DNA from 3 places in the Streptomyces sp. SID5643 genome. Region 1 is predicted to be linked to each of the others. Evidence: riboswitches for the same ligand, from Rfam matches in the RefSeq annotation. Region 1 holds a riboswitch; each other region holds the start of a gene.

Evidence for each region. Region 1 has a riboswitch for cyclic di-AMP ahead of GTY56_RS06400 (M23 family metallopeptidase). Riboswitches for the same ligand answer to the same signal wherever they lie in the genome.
Region 2: it holds a riboswitch for cyclic di-AMP, as region 1 does, so the genes downstream of both, GTY56_RS33795 (C40 family peptidase) here and GTY56_RS06400 (M23 family metallopeptidase) in region 1, are expected to answer to the same signal.
Region 3: it holds a riboswitch for cyclic di-AMP, as region 1 does, so the genes downstream of both, GTY56_RS00420 (M23 family metallopeptidase) here and GTY56_RS06400 (M23 family metallopeptidase) in region 1, are expected to answer to the same signal.

What each region holds. Positions count from the first base shown of each region.
Region 1 covers NZ_WWIC01000052.1:105,730-109,934, forward strand. Annotated here, with positions in the region: gene GTY56_RS06395 (alpha-galactosidase) at 1-1,952, shown strand, start outside; cyclic di-AMP (ydaO/yuaA leader) riboswitch at 2,271-2,425, shown strand; gene GTY56_RS06400 (M23 family metallopeptidase) at 2,430-3,356, shown strand; gene GTY56_RS06405 (YdcF family protein) at 3,495-4,205, opposite strand, start outside.
Region 2 covers NZ_WWIC01000314.1:33,232-37,436, reverse strand. Annotated here, with positions in the region: gene pcrA (DNA helicase PcrA) at 1-1,937, opposite strand, end outside; cyclic di-AMP (ydaO/yuaA leader) riboswitch at 2,253-2,425, shown strand; gene GTY56_RS33795 (C40 family peptidase) at 2,434-3,612, shown strand; gene GTY56_RS33790 (SLAC1 family transporter) at 3,692-4,205, shown strand, end outside.
Region 3 covers NZ_WWIC01000002.1:34,821-39,025, reverse strand. Annotated here, with positions in the region: gene GTY56_RS00430 (M16 family metallopeptidase) at 1-805, shown strand, start outside; gene GTY56_RS00425 (insulinase family protein) at 802-2,190, shown strand; cyclic di-AMP (ydaO/yuaA leader) riboswitch at 2,381-2,545, shown strand; gene GTY56_RS00420 (M23 family metallopeptidase) at 2,558-3,346, shown strand; gene GTY56_RS00415 (GntR family transcriptional regulator) at 3,536-4,205, shown strand, end outside.

The DNA of each region.
Region 1 (4,205 bases):
CCGACGCCGAGGCCCTCGCCGTCCGGCCGCTGCCGGACTACTGGCCCTTCGAGTCCCCGCTCGACGGACGCGAGGAGTACCCGGTCGAGGGCGGCCCCCGCTTCGTGCGCCCCGCCCTGTCCGTACGCGCGGCCGGGTGGCGCGGCACCGAGTGGCGATTCGAGGGGCACGACGCCGGGGACGGCGAGCTGCGGCTCCGGTTCCGCGACGGCGACCTGACCGTCACGCTGCACTACCGCATGCCCTCCTCGACGGACGTCGTCGAGCGCTGGGTGACCCTGGACAACCGGGGGCCGGACGTCGAACTGCTGCGCGCCGACTCCGCGACCTGGACCCTGCCCGACCGCGACGCGTGGCGGCTGTCCCAGCTGCACGGCCGCTGGGGGGCCGAGTCACGCCTGACGCGCTCCGGCCTCACCCACGGCGAGAAGGTCATCGGCAGCCGCCGCGGCCACACCTCGCACCAGCACCTGCCGTGGGTCGCCCTGGACGCCGACGCCACCGAGGAGCGCGGCGAGGTCTACGGCTGCGCCCTGGGCTGGTCCGGGTCCTGGCGCATCTCCGTGGCCCAGCTCCCGGATGCGCGCGTGCAGATCACCGGCGGCGCGGGCTACGACGACTCGGGGCTGCTGACGCTGGCCACGGGGGAGTCGTACACGACGCCGGTCTTCGCCGGGCTCTGGAGCGACGGCGGTTTCGGCGGGGCGAGCCGCGCCTGGCACGCCTACCAGCGGGCGCATGTGATCCCGGACGCGGGCCGGGACCGGCCGGTGCTGTTCAACTCCTGGGAGGCCACCGAGTTCGACATCTCCGAGGAGCAGCAGCGGGCGCTCGCCGAGCGGGCCGCCGCCATGGGCGTCGAGCTGTTCGTGGTCGACGACGGCTGGTTCGGGGCGCGCACCAGCGACCGGGCCGGGCTCGGCGACTGGACCCCGAACCCCGACCGCTTCCCCGGCGGGCTGAAGCCGCTCGCCGACCACGTGCACGGCCTCGGCATGCAGTTCGGGATCTGGGTCGAGCCGGAAATGGTCAACCCGGACAGCGACCTGTACCGCGCGCACCCCGACTGGGTGCAGTACCAACCGGGACGAAGGCGGACGGAGTTCCGCAATCAGCTCGTACTCAACCTCGCCCGCGAGGACGTCCGGGAGTACCTCTGGGAGCAGCTCCACGGGCTTCTCGCCGGCGCTCCCGTCGACTACGTCAAGTGGGACTTCAACCGCTGCTTCACCGACGCCGGCTGGCCGGACGACCCCTACCCGCAGCGGCTGTGGATCGATCACGTGCGCGGCCTGTACGCCCTGCTGGACCGGCTGCGGGCCGCCCATCCCGGAGTGGCCTTCGAGTCCTGCTCGGGCGGCGGCGGGCGGATCGACCTCGGTGTGCTGAGCCGCACGGACCAGGTGTGGACCTCCGACAACACCGACCCGCTCGACCGGCTCGCCATCCAGCACGGCTTCAGTCAGATCCATCCGGCCCGGGTCATGGCCGCCTGGGTCACCGACAGTCCGAACGTCATGCTCAACCAGCGGGCCAGCTCCCTGAGGTTCCGGTTCGTCAGCGCCATGGCCGGGGTGCTGGGGGTCGGCGGCGACCTCACGCGGTGGACGCGGGAGGAACTCGCCGAGGCGCGGGAGTGGGTGGAGCTCTACAAGGAGATCCGGCCCGTGGTGCAACGCGGCGACCAGTACCGGCTGCGTCCCCCGCAGGGCGGACTGAGTGCCGTGCAGTACACCCTCGGAGACGAGACCGTCGTCCTCGCCTGGCTCCAGGCGCAGCGGTACGGCGAGCCCGTACCGGCTCTCCGGTTGTGCGCCCTCGACCCGGCCGCATCGTACGAATGCCTCGAAACGGGCGAAATTCACCGGGGAGCCGTGCTGCTTCATCACGGGCTGCGCGTGGGCCTGCGGGGGGATCTGGATGCCGCGGTCGTCCGCCTTAAGCGGAAGTAGCCGTTTCTGTCCGAATAAGGAGCTTAAACCGCTTAGGGATAACGTGCCCCGACTGTAAAGGAGATGGGGTCGGGGTGCGTGACCATCGTCATATTCGTGACGATCCGTTGTTGCCATGTGCACGTAATTCTCGTGTTGTTCAGGGCTGTTGAGGAAAGCGGGAGATCGGTAATCCACGCTCGGTGACCGCGGATGTGGCGACGCGTCAAAGCAAAACACCGTCACGGGCAACCGCAAGCTTGTCCGTTTGCGTCCTGGTCGCTTACGTTCCACACCAATCCGGACGGACGCCTAATCCTGCCGCCGACCGGAGCCCGCACACACTGACCCGACGTACGGCAGGAGCGGGGGACCCACAGGTAAGACGCCTGTTCCGGTTCCCGGAACGGCTTGGGGTTAAGCCGCGCCCCGGCGCGGCCGGGCATCTCCAGCCCGCACCCGACAGCTCACCTCGCAGGCGACGGAGAGGAATTCGTCATGCCCGCGAAGGGTAAGCACCGCCGTCCCAAGACCCAGCGTTTCACCCGCTCCATCGCCGTCGCCGGAACCGGCGGAGCCGCTCTCGCGCTGCCGCTCATGGGGGCCGCCGGCGCCCACGCCGCCACCCCGCAGTCGGCTCCGGAAAAGGCCGTCCAGTCCGCTCCGGCGGCCGAGAAGAAGGCCGCCGAAAAGGCCAATGGCCCCCGCACGTACACCGTGAAGGCCGGCGACTGTCTCGCGAAGATCGCCGACGATCAGAACGTCAGCGGCGGCTGGAAGAAGCTCTACGCGGACAACCGCGACGCCGTCGGCTCGGACCCGTCGCTGATCCACCCGGGTCTGAAGCTGTCGATCGGCAAGCAGGCCGCGAGCGCGCCGAAGTCCTCGGCGCCGTCCGCGCCGAAGGCCTCCGCCCCGAAGCCCTCGGCCGCGAAGCCTGCCGCCGAGTCGGCCCCGAAGGCGGAGCCCGCCGCGAAGCCGGCCGCCGCCAAGCCCGCCGCCGAGAGCAACGCGAGCGGCTACAGCCTCCCGGTGGCCGGTGCCACCGTCGGCACCCCGTACCGGATGTCCGGCAGCATGTGGTCCAGCGGCTACCACACCGGTGTCGACTTCGTCGTCCCGACCGGCACCTCCCTCAAGGCCGTCGGCGCCGGCACCGTCGTCTCCGCCGGCTGGGGCGGCGCGTACGGCAACCAGGTCGTCATCAGGCTGAACGACGGCCACTACGCCCAGTACGCCCACCTGTCCCAGCTCTCCGTCTCGGCCGGCCAGACCGTGACCGCCGGGCAGCAGGTCGGCCTGTCGGGCGCGACCGGCAACGTGACCGGACCGCACCTGCACTTCGAGATCCGCACCACGCCGGACTACGGCTCTGACGTGGACCCGGTCGCCTTCCTGCGCTCCCACGGCGTCTCCGTCGGCTGACCCACCGCACGACCACCTGCCTGACACGCGGCCGAAGGCCGGACCCCGATCCCCGGGTCCGGCCTTCGGTGTGTGCGCATGCCGTCGGCCGCGTCAAGGGATCGGTCAGGGCCCGGCACGAGGTGTGCGGCCGGCGTTTCAGTGCTCGAAGGCCGTCGTCGCCACTGGTACTGCCAGGAGAAGGCTGAGTCCGACCAGGGGGAGGCGGTCCAGCCACAGGATGGCGGCGAATTCGCGCAGTGTCGCGGCCAGCCAGTAGGCGGGGGAGGTCGGCGCGCCCACGACGTGCACGGGTACGCCGACGCGGCGGGCGAGCAGGGTCGTGCGGTAAACGTGGAAGCAACTGGTGACCACCGTGGCACGGCGGCCGGGAGCGGTGTCCTCCACGAGGGCCGCGCTGAAACGGAGGTTCTGCCCGGTGTTGACGGAGCGGTCTTCCCGCACGATCCGGCCGACGGGCACTCCGCGCTCGCGCAGATAGTCGGACATCGCGTCCGCCTCGGAGCAGACCTCGTCGTCGCCCTGGCCGCCCGAGACGACGAACACCACACCAGGCGTGTCCGGTGCGCGGGCGGCGTCGATCGCGAGGGCGCGCTCCAGCCTGCGGGTCAGCAGCGGGCCGGGCCGGTCGCCGTTGAGCCCGGCGCCCAGGACGACGACATGGGTGGTTCCCGGCAGGGGGGTGCTACGGCCCCGAACGTACACGTAGCCGGCGAAGACCAGGAAGAGCAGAGTGAGGTATCCCGCGGCCGCGTTGACCGCGACCACGAGGGCACCGAACGCCTCGCCGCCGACCACGTGGACGACCGCGTCGAGGCCGAGCACCGCCAGCACCGCGCAGCCGGCGGC
Region 2 (4,205 bases), on a different contig from region 1:
TTGGCGGTGTGCAGGGTCATCAGGGTGATGACGCCGTCGCCGTCCTCCTCGTCGGGGATCTGGTCGGAGTCGGCGACCAGCGCGACCTGCTCCAGGAAGTCCGACAGCGTGGTCTGCTCGTCCTCGCCGCGCTCCTGCTCGAACTCCATGGCGACGGCGGCCAGTTCCTGGAGGTTCTCGATACGGGTCTCGTCCTGCGGGTCGGTGGAGGCCTGGAGCTCGGCGAGGTATCCGGTGCGCTCCAGCACGGCTTCCAGAACCGTGGCCGGTCCGGCGCCGGACTCGACGATGGTGCGGAGGTCCTCCATCAGCGTGTTGAACCGCTTGACGGCGTTGGTCGAGCGCGCGGCCATGCCGTACGCCTCGTCGACGCGCTTGAGCGCCTGCGGGAAGCTGATCTTCTCCCGCTGGGACAGGGCGTCGATCATCGCCTCGGCGCGGTCGCCGATGCCCCGCTTGGGGACGTTGAGGATCCGGCGCAGCGGTACCGAGTCCTCGGGGTTGGCCAGGACGCGCAGGTAGGCCAGGACGTCCCGGACCTCCTTGCGCTCGTAGAAGCGGACACCGCCGACGACCTTGTAGGGCAGGCCGACGCGGATGAAGACCTCTTCGAAGACACGGGACTGGGCGTTGGTGCGGTAGAAGACGGCGACGTCACCGGCCTTGGCCTCGCCGGCGTCCGTGAGGCGGTCTATCTCATCGGCGACGAACTGCGCCTCGTCGTGCTCGGTGTCGGCGACGTAGCCGGTGATCCGGGCGCCGGAGCCCGCGTTGGTCCACAGATTTTTGGGGCGGCGGGACTCGTTGCGCTCGATGACCGCGTTGGCGGCGCTGAGGATCGTCTGCGTGGAGCGGTAGTTCTGCTCCAGCAGGATCGTCGTGGCGTCCGGGTAGTCCTCCTCGAACTGGAGGATGTTGCGGATCGTCGCGCCGCGGAAGGCGTAGATCGACTGGTCGGCGTCACCGACCACGCACAGCTCGGCGGGCGGGACCTCGGCCTCGGGCGGTACGTCGACGGGGTGCTCGGAGGTGCCGACCAGCTCCCGCACGAGCGCGTACTGGGCGTGGTTGGTGTCCTGGTACTCGTCGACCAGGACGTGCCGGAAGCGGCGGCGGTAGTGCTCGGCGACGTCCGGGAAGGCGCGCAGCAGGTTGACCGTCGTCATGATCAGGTCGTCGAAGTCGAGGGCGTTCGCCTCGCGCAACCGCGACTGGTACAGGGCGTAGGCCTGGGCGAGGGTCTTCTCGAAGCCGTCGGTGGCCTGGGCGGCGAAGTCCTCCTCGTCGATCAGCTCGTTCTTCAGGTTGCTGATCTTGGCGCTGAAGGACTTCGGCGGGAAGCGCTTTGGGTCGAGGTCCAGGTCACGGCAGACCAGGGCCATCAGGCGCTTGGAGTCGGCGGCGTCGTAGATCGAGAAGCTCGATGTGAAGCCGAGCTTCTTGCTCTCGCGGCGGAGGATGCGCACGCACGCGCTGTGGAACGTCATGACCCACATGGCGTTCGCGCGCGGGCCGACGAGCTGCTCGACACGTTCCTTCATCTCGCCCGCGGCCTTGTTGGTGAAGGTGATCGCGAGGATCTGGCCCGGGTGCACGCCGCGCTCGGCGAGGAGGTGGGCGATGCGGTGCGTGAGCACGCGGGTCTTGCCGGAGCCGGCACCGGCCACGATGAGCAGCGGGGAGCCGGAGTGGACGACGGCGGCGCGCTGGTTGTCGTTCAGCCCCTCCAGGAGCGCGGCGGTGTCCACGACCGGGCGGGGCGCGCCGTCCCGGTAGTAGGCGTCCCGGTCCGGGGGCGCGTCGAACTTCCCGCCGAACAGATCGTCCGGAATCGGCTCCGGAACGTGATCGTCCTCGGGCGGCGGCGGGGGCTCGTCCGCGGGGCCCCGCTGGGCCTGGAGGTTCGCCAGGAAGCTGTCGTCAAAGAGGCTGCTCATCGCTCTCCGAGTCTAGGGCGCCCCACTGACAGCCCGCCGCCGCCCTGAGAACATCGCCGGGCGCGCGGGCCCCCCGCCGACCGGCCGGCGGCTCATTGTCGCCCTCCATGACCGCATGATCACGGCGTGCTACACCCCCCGCAATTATGGACAAAGGATGACCGAACTCCCCCGATCGTTCACTCTCGGCAACGTTCATGACCGAGGTCACGAAAATGTATCGGGCATATCACCCATCAACCTTCACAGGGGCCACACGAGTTGGCTACCGTGCGACCAGGCCGCATGACCCCCACCGGCGAACGTCGCCGGGCCGCGCGGCCTCCGCCGAGTCCGGTGTGCCGCAGCGGCAGCCGGAGCCGGGGACCCAACCGTGAACCTGGGGTGAATCGGCCCGACTCCCTGTGCGGAGAGAGCCGTAGGGCAAACCTTCCGAACCACCCGCCCGAACCCGACAGCTAACTCGGTAGGCGGAACGTGGAAGGAGTCGCCTCCCTTGGCGTCGCACCGCAAGTCGCGTCCTACGGGTACGCGCGTGGCAGGCATACGGACCCCCGCCCTCGCAACGGCGGCCCTCACCTCCGTGGCCCTGCTGTCCCAGTCGGCCAACGCCGCTCCCGAGGCCGACGACAAGCCCAGCCTGGAAGAAGTCGAGAAGAAGGTCGACGACCTCTACCGCCAGGCGGGGTCGGCGACCGAGAAGTACAACGCGGCCAAGGAGAAGACGGCGAAGCAGCGCAAACGCGCCGACGCCCTCATCGACGACGTCGCGAAGCGCACCCAGAAGCTCAACGAGGCGCGCGAGGAGCTGGGGTCCTTCGCCTCCGCCCAGTACCGCACCGGCGCCGCCGCCCCGGACACGGCGACGTTCCTGCTCGCGGACACCCCGCAGGACTACTTCGACCAGACCCAGCTGATGGACCGGATGACGGGCCGCCAGAAGGTGGCCGTCGACGACTACATCGCGCAGCAGTCCGAGACGATGAAGAAGCGCCAGGAGGCCACCGAGAGCCTGGAGACGCTCACCGAGTCGCAGGGCGATCTGAAGACGGCCAAGGCGACCGTCCAGCGCAAGCTCGCCGAGGCGCGCGAGCTGATGTCGAGGCTGACCGCCGAGGAGAAGGCCCGCCTCGCGGCGATCGAGAAGCAGAAGCAGGAGGAGGCCGCCCGCAAGGCCGACGAGCTGGCCCGGCAGCAGGCCGCGCAGCGACAGGCACAGGAGGAGGCCGCTCGGCAGCAGGACAGCGGGTCCTCGTCCTCGGGACCGGCGGGCTCCGGCTCGTCCACCCCGACACCCCCGGCCGACTCCTCGTACGCCACCAAGGCCGACAAGGCGCTGGCCTTCGCCCGCGCCCAGATCGGCAAGCCGTACGTGTGGGGCGCTGTCGGCCCCGGCTCCTACGACTGCTCCGGCCTCACCCAGGCCGCCTGGAAGGCCGCGGGCGTCGACCTGCCGCGCACGACCTACGACCAGGTGAACGCCGGCACCACGGTCCCGCTCTCCCAGGCCCAGCCCGGTGACCTGGTCTTCTTCTACGACGACGTCACCCACGTCGGGATCTACATCGGCAACGGCATGATGATCCACGCCCCGAAGCCCGGCACGTACGTGCGCGAGGAGTCGGTCTACTACGACGGCGAGTCGGCCATCCACAGCGTGGTGCGGCCGGCCTGAGAGGGCTCTTCACGCCTTTTGAGGGGCACGCGCGCGTGCCCCTCTCGTAACGGGCGCGGCGCTCTCTAGCATCGGCGCTATGTCCGGTCCCTCCCCGTTTGCCACTTGGTGGTCGACGTACGCGCTGGCGACCGGCATCGTGTCGGTCGGTCTCGACTCGGCGGGGTACGAGGTCCTCTCCCGCATCGTCCTCGCCCTGGCCTGCGCGGCCTGGCTGATGGCGGCCGCGGGCCTCGCCCAGCGGGCACGCGGCGGGTGGCGGGCGGAGACACCGGCCGCACTCACCGCCGTGGCGGCGACCGCCGTCCTCGGCACCGGCTTCTCCGCGGCCGGCCGGCAGTCCCCTGCCGAGGCGCTGCTGGCGCTCGCGATGCTGCTCTGGGCGGTGCTGCTCACCGCGGAGGCCGGTGGGCGGCGCGGCACGGTGTTCCTGCGCTGCGTGGCCACCCAGGGGCTGGCCGTACTCGGTGCCACGCTCGCCGCAGCCGATACGTCGGCCTGGCTGGCCCACGCGGCCCTGGTGCTGTTCTGGCTGGGCCTCGCGCTCTACGGCTTCGCCCTGTTCCGCTTCCAGCCCCGGCAGGTGGAGGAGG
Region 3 (4,205 bases), on a different contig from region 1:
CCTGGACGCGGCGACCCTGGAGGACGCGCGGGCGTTCTTCCGCACCTACTACGCGCCGAACAACGCCGTGCTCTCCGTGGTCGGCGACATCGACCCGGAGCAGACCCTCGCCTGGGTCGAGAAGTACTTCGGCTCCATCCCCGGTCACGACGGCAAGCCCGCCCCGCGCGACGGCTCGCTGCCGGAGACCATCGGCGAGCAGCTGCGCGAGGTCGTCGAGGAGGAGGTCCCGGCGCGCGCCCTGATGGCCGCCTACCGGCTGCCGCACGACGGCACGCGCGCGTGCGACGCGGCCGACCTCGCCCTCACCGTCCTCGGCGGCGGCGAGTCCTCCCGCCTCTACAACCGGCTGGTGCGGCGCGACCGTACGGCCGTGGCGGCCGGCTTCGGCCTGCTGCGGCTCGCCGGGGCGCCCTCCCTGGGGTGGCTGGACGTGAAGACGTCCGGTGACGTGGAGGTGCCGGCCATCGAGACCGCCATCGACGAGGAGCTCGCCCGGTTCGCCGAGGAGGGCCCCACGGCCGAGGAGATGGAGCGCGCCCAGGCCCAGCTGGAGCGCGAGTGGCTGGACCGGCTCGGCACGGTCGCCGGCCGCGCCGACGAACTGTGCCGGTACGCCGTGCTGTTCGGCGACCCGCAGCTCGCCCTGACCGCCGTCCAGCGTGTGCTGGAGATCACGGCGGAGGAGGTCCAGGAGGTCGCCAAGGCCCGCCTGCGGCCCGACAACCGCGCGGTGCTCGTGTACGAGCCGACCGCCCCCGAAGCCCCCGCCGACCAGGACGAGAACGAGGAGGCGGCCCGGTGACCGAGCTCGCCACGATGGACTTCCACCCCCGGCCCCAGTCGGGCGACGCCAAGCCGTGGGCCTTCCCCGCCCCCGAGCGCGGCACGCTCGACAACGGTCTGACGGTGCTGCGCTGCCACCGCCCCGGCCAGCAGGTCGTCGCCGTGGAGGTGCTGCTGGACGCCCCCCTGGAGGCGGAGCCGGCCGGTCTCGACGGTGTGGCCACGATCATGGCCCGGGCGTTCTCCGAAGGCACCGACAAGCACTCCGCCGAGGAGTTCGCCGCCGAGCTGGAGCGTGCCGGCGCCACCCTCGACGCGCATGCCGACCACCCCGGCGTCCGGCTCAGCCTGGAGGTGCCGGCCTCCCGTCTCGCCAAGGGGCTGAACCTGATCGCCGACGCGCTGAGGGCGCCCGCGTTCGCCGACAGCGAGGTCGAGCGGCTGGTCACCAACCGCCTCGACGAGATCCCGCACGAACTGGCCAACCCCTCCCGCCGTGCCGCCAAGGAGCTCTCCAAGGAGCTGTTCCCGTCGGACGCGCGCATGTCGCGGCCCCGGCAGGGCACCGAGGAGACGGTCGCCGCGATCGACTCCGCGGCCGTTCGCGCCTTCTACGAGAAGCACGTCCGCCCCGCGACGGCCACCGCCGTCGTCGTCGGCGACCTCACCGGTATCGACCTCGACGCCCTGCTCGGCGACACCCTGGGGGCCTGGACGGGCTCCTCGGCCGAGCCGCGTCCGGTGCCGCCGGTGACCGCCGACGACACCGGCCGGGTCGTCATCGTGGACCGCCCCGGCGCCGTCCAGACGCAGCTGCTGATCGGCCGGGTCGGCCCGGACCGGCACGACCGCGTGTGGCCCGCGCAGGTGCTCGGCACGTACTGCCTCGGCGGCACCCTCACCTCCCGCCTGGACCGCGTCCTGCGCGAGGAGAAGGGCTACACCTACGGCGTTCGGGCGTTCGGCCAGGTCCTCAGGTCCGCGCCGGACGGCACGGGTGCCGCGATGCTCGCCATCAGCGGTTCCGTCGACACGCCCAACACCGGCCCGGCTCTGGAGGACCTCTGGACGGTGCTGCGCACTCTCGCCGCCGGGGGACTGACCGACGCCGAGCGGGACGTCGCCGTGCAGAACCTGGTCGGGGTGGCTCCGCTCAAGTACGAGACGGCAGCGGCGGTCGCGAGCACGCTGGCCGACCAGGTCGAGCAGCACCTGCCCGACGACTACCAGGCCACGCTGTACCGTCAGCTCGCCGCGACCGGCACCGTGGAGGCCACCGCGGCGGCCGTGAGCGCCTTCCCGGTGGACCGTCTGGTGACCGTCCTCGTCGGCGACGCGGCGCAGATCAAGGCGCCTGTCGAGGCCCTGGGCATCGGCGAAGTCACCGTCGTCGCGGCCGAGTAGCGGCACGCGCGCAGGGGCCCTGGTTGTCTTCAAAGGCACCAGGGCCCCTTTATGCCCGAATTGATATGGGAGTTGCCTGTCTGCCCTGTGGGATGCGCTACAAACACCTGGATTCGTTTGGGAATTGAAAGCGGCGCCGCTTAGCGTCGTCCGGGCTGTTCGTCAGGCAGTGCGCCGCACCCGCGGCACCGGACAGTCATCGCCGAGTCCCCGTACGGCGCGAGCCAGGGGAGCCGGGGACCCACCGCAGTCCCTGGGGTGAATCGGGCGCCCGCGCGAGTCGCGAGGGAGTCCGTAGGAGACCTTCCTGCTCCGAACCCGTCAGCTAACCCGGTAGGCGAGAGGGAAGGAAAGGACCAGCCACTACATGGCGTTCACTCGCGCCACCGGGAAGCACCGTCGTCCCAGCAGGATCCAGCGCGGCACCGCCCGCGCGGCGGGCGTCGCGGCCCTCGCCACCACCGGCGTGATCGGCACCGTGGCGGCCCCCGCTGCCTTCGCCGCCGAGCCCAGCCCCGAGCAGACCGGCCTCACCCCGGTCGTCACCATGGGCGACACCGTGGCCCAGCAGATCGACGCCCAGGCGATCGCGCAGCAGCAGGCCGCCGAGGAGGCCGCCGCCAAGCGGAAGGCCGAGGAGGCCGCGCGCAAGCGGGCCGCCGAGTTGGCCGAGAGGGCCAAGGAAGCGGCCGAGAAGGCCCGCGAGGCCAAGGAGCGCGCCGCCCGCGAGGCCGAGCGCAAGCGCCTCAACGCCTATGTGGCCCCGATCTCCGGCTCGTACGTCTCCACCAGCTACAAGGCCAGCAGCGGCCTGTGGTCCTCCGGCAGCCACACCGGTGTCGACTTCCACGCCGCCACCGGCACCTCCGTCCACGCGGTCGGGGCGGGCACCGTCGTCGAGGCCGGCTGGGGCGGTTCGTACGGCAACCAGGTCGTCATCAAGATGAACGACGGGACGTACACCCAGTACGGCCACCTGTCCTCCGTCGGCGTCTCGGTCGGCCAGCAGGTCACCCCCGGCCAGCAGATCGGCCTGTCCGGCGCGACCGGCAACGTCACCGGCCCGCACCTGCACTTCGAGGCCCGCACGAGCGCCGAGTACGGCTCGGACATCGACCCGGTCGCCTACCTCCGCTCCCACGGCGTGAACCTCTGACCGGAACCCCCGCGCCGTTCCCGAAGCCCCGGCTCCCCGAGCCGGGGCTTTCGGCGTTTACGGCGGTGGCCTGTCCAAAAAATATCCCTGGATTCCCGATGGCCGTCGGAAATTCCGGCTCATTGCAATAGAGTCACGGAACGGGCGCCGCTCGTCGGCGTTTCACGGGGATTAATGGGGAGGTCGGTCATGCGTATTCCCGCGCACTCGGTGTGCACGGCCATCCGGGACGACATCGTCGCGGGTGTCCTCGCGCGCGGCAGCCGGCTCACCGAGGAACTCCTCGCGCGCCGCTACGGCGTCTCGCGGGTGCCCGTCCGGGAGGCGCTGCGCACCCTGGAGGCCGAGGGCTTCGTGGTGACCCGCCGGCACGCGGGCGCGTGCGTGGCCGAACCCACCGAGCAGGAGGCGGGCGACCTGCTGGAGATGCGCATGCTCCTGGAGCCGCTCGGAGCGGCCCGCGCCGCCCAGCGCCGCACCGAGGCGCATCTGAAGGTCCTGCGCGGCCTGGTCCGGCTGGGCCAGGAGCGGGCCCGCCGGGGCAGCAGTGACGACCTGCGCTCCCTCGACGGCTGGTTCCACGAAACGCTCGCCCAGGCCTGTGGCAGCCCCGCACTGACCTCGATGCTCACCCAGCTCCGCCACAAGATCGCGTGGATGTACGCCGTGGACGCACCGGCCAGCCCGGTGGAGTCCTGGACGGAGCACGGCGCGATCGTGGACGCGGTGGCGCGCGGGGACGGCGAGCGAGCGCGGGCGGTCACTGCGCTGCACGCCGAGCGTGCCACCGGCGCGCACCGCCTGCGCTTCGGCTCCGGCAGGGAGCCCGCCGACCGTGTGAGGAACTCGCAACATCCCG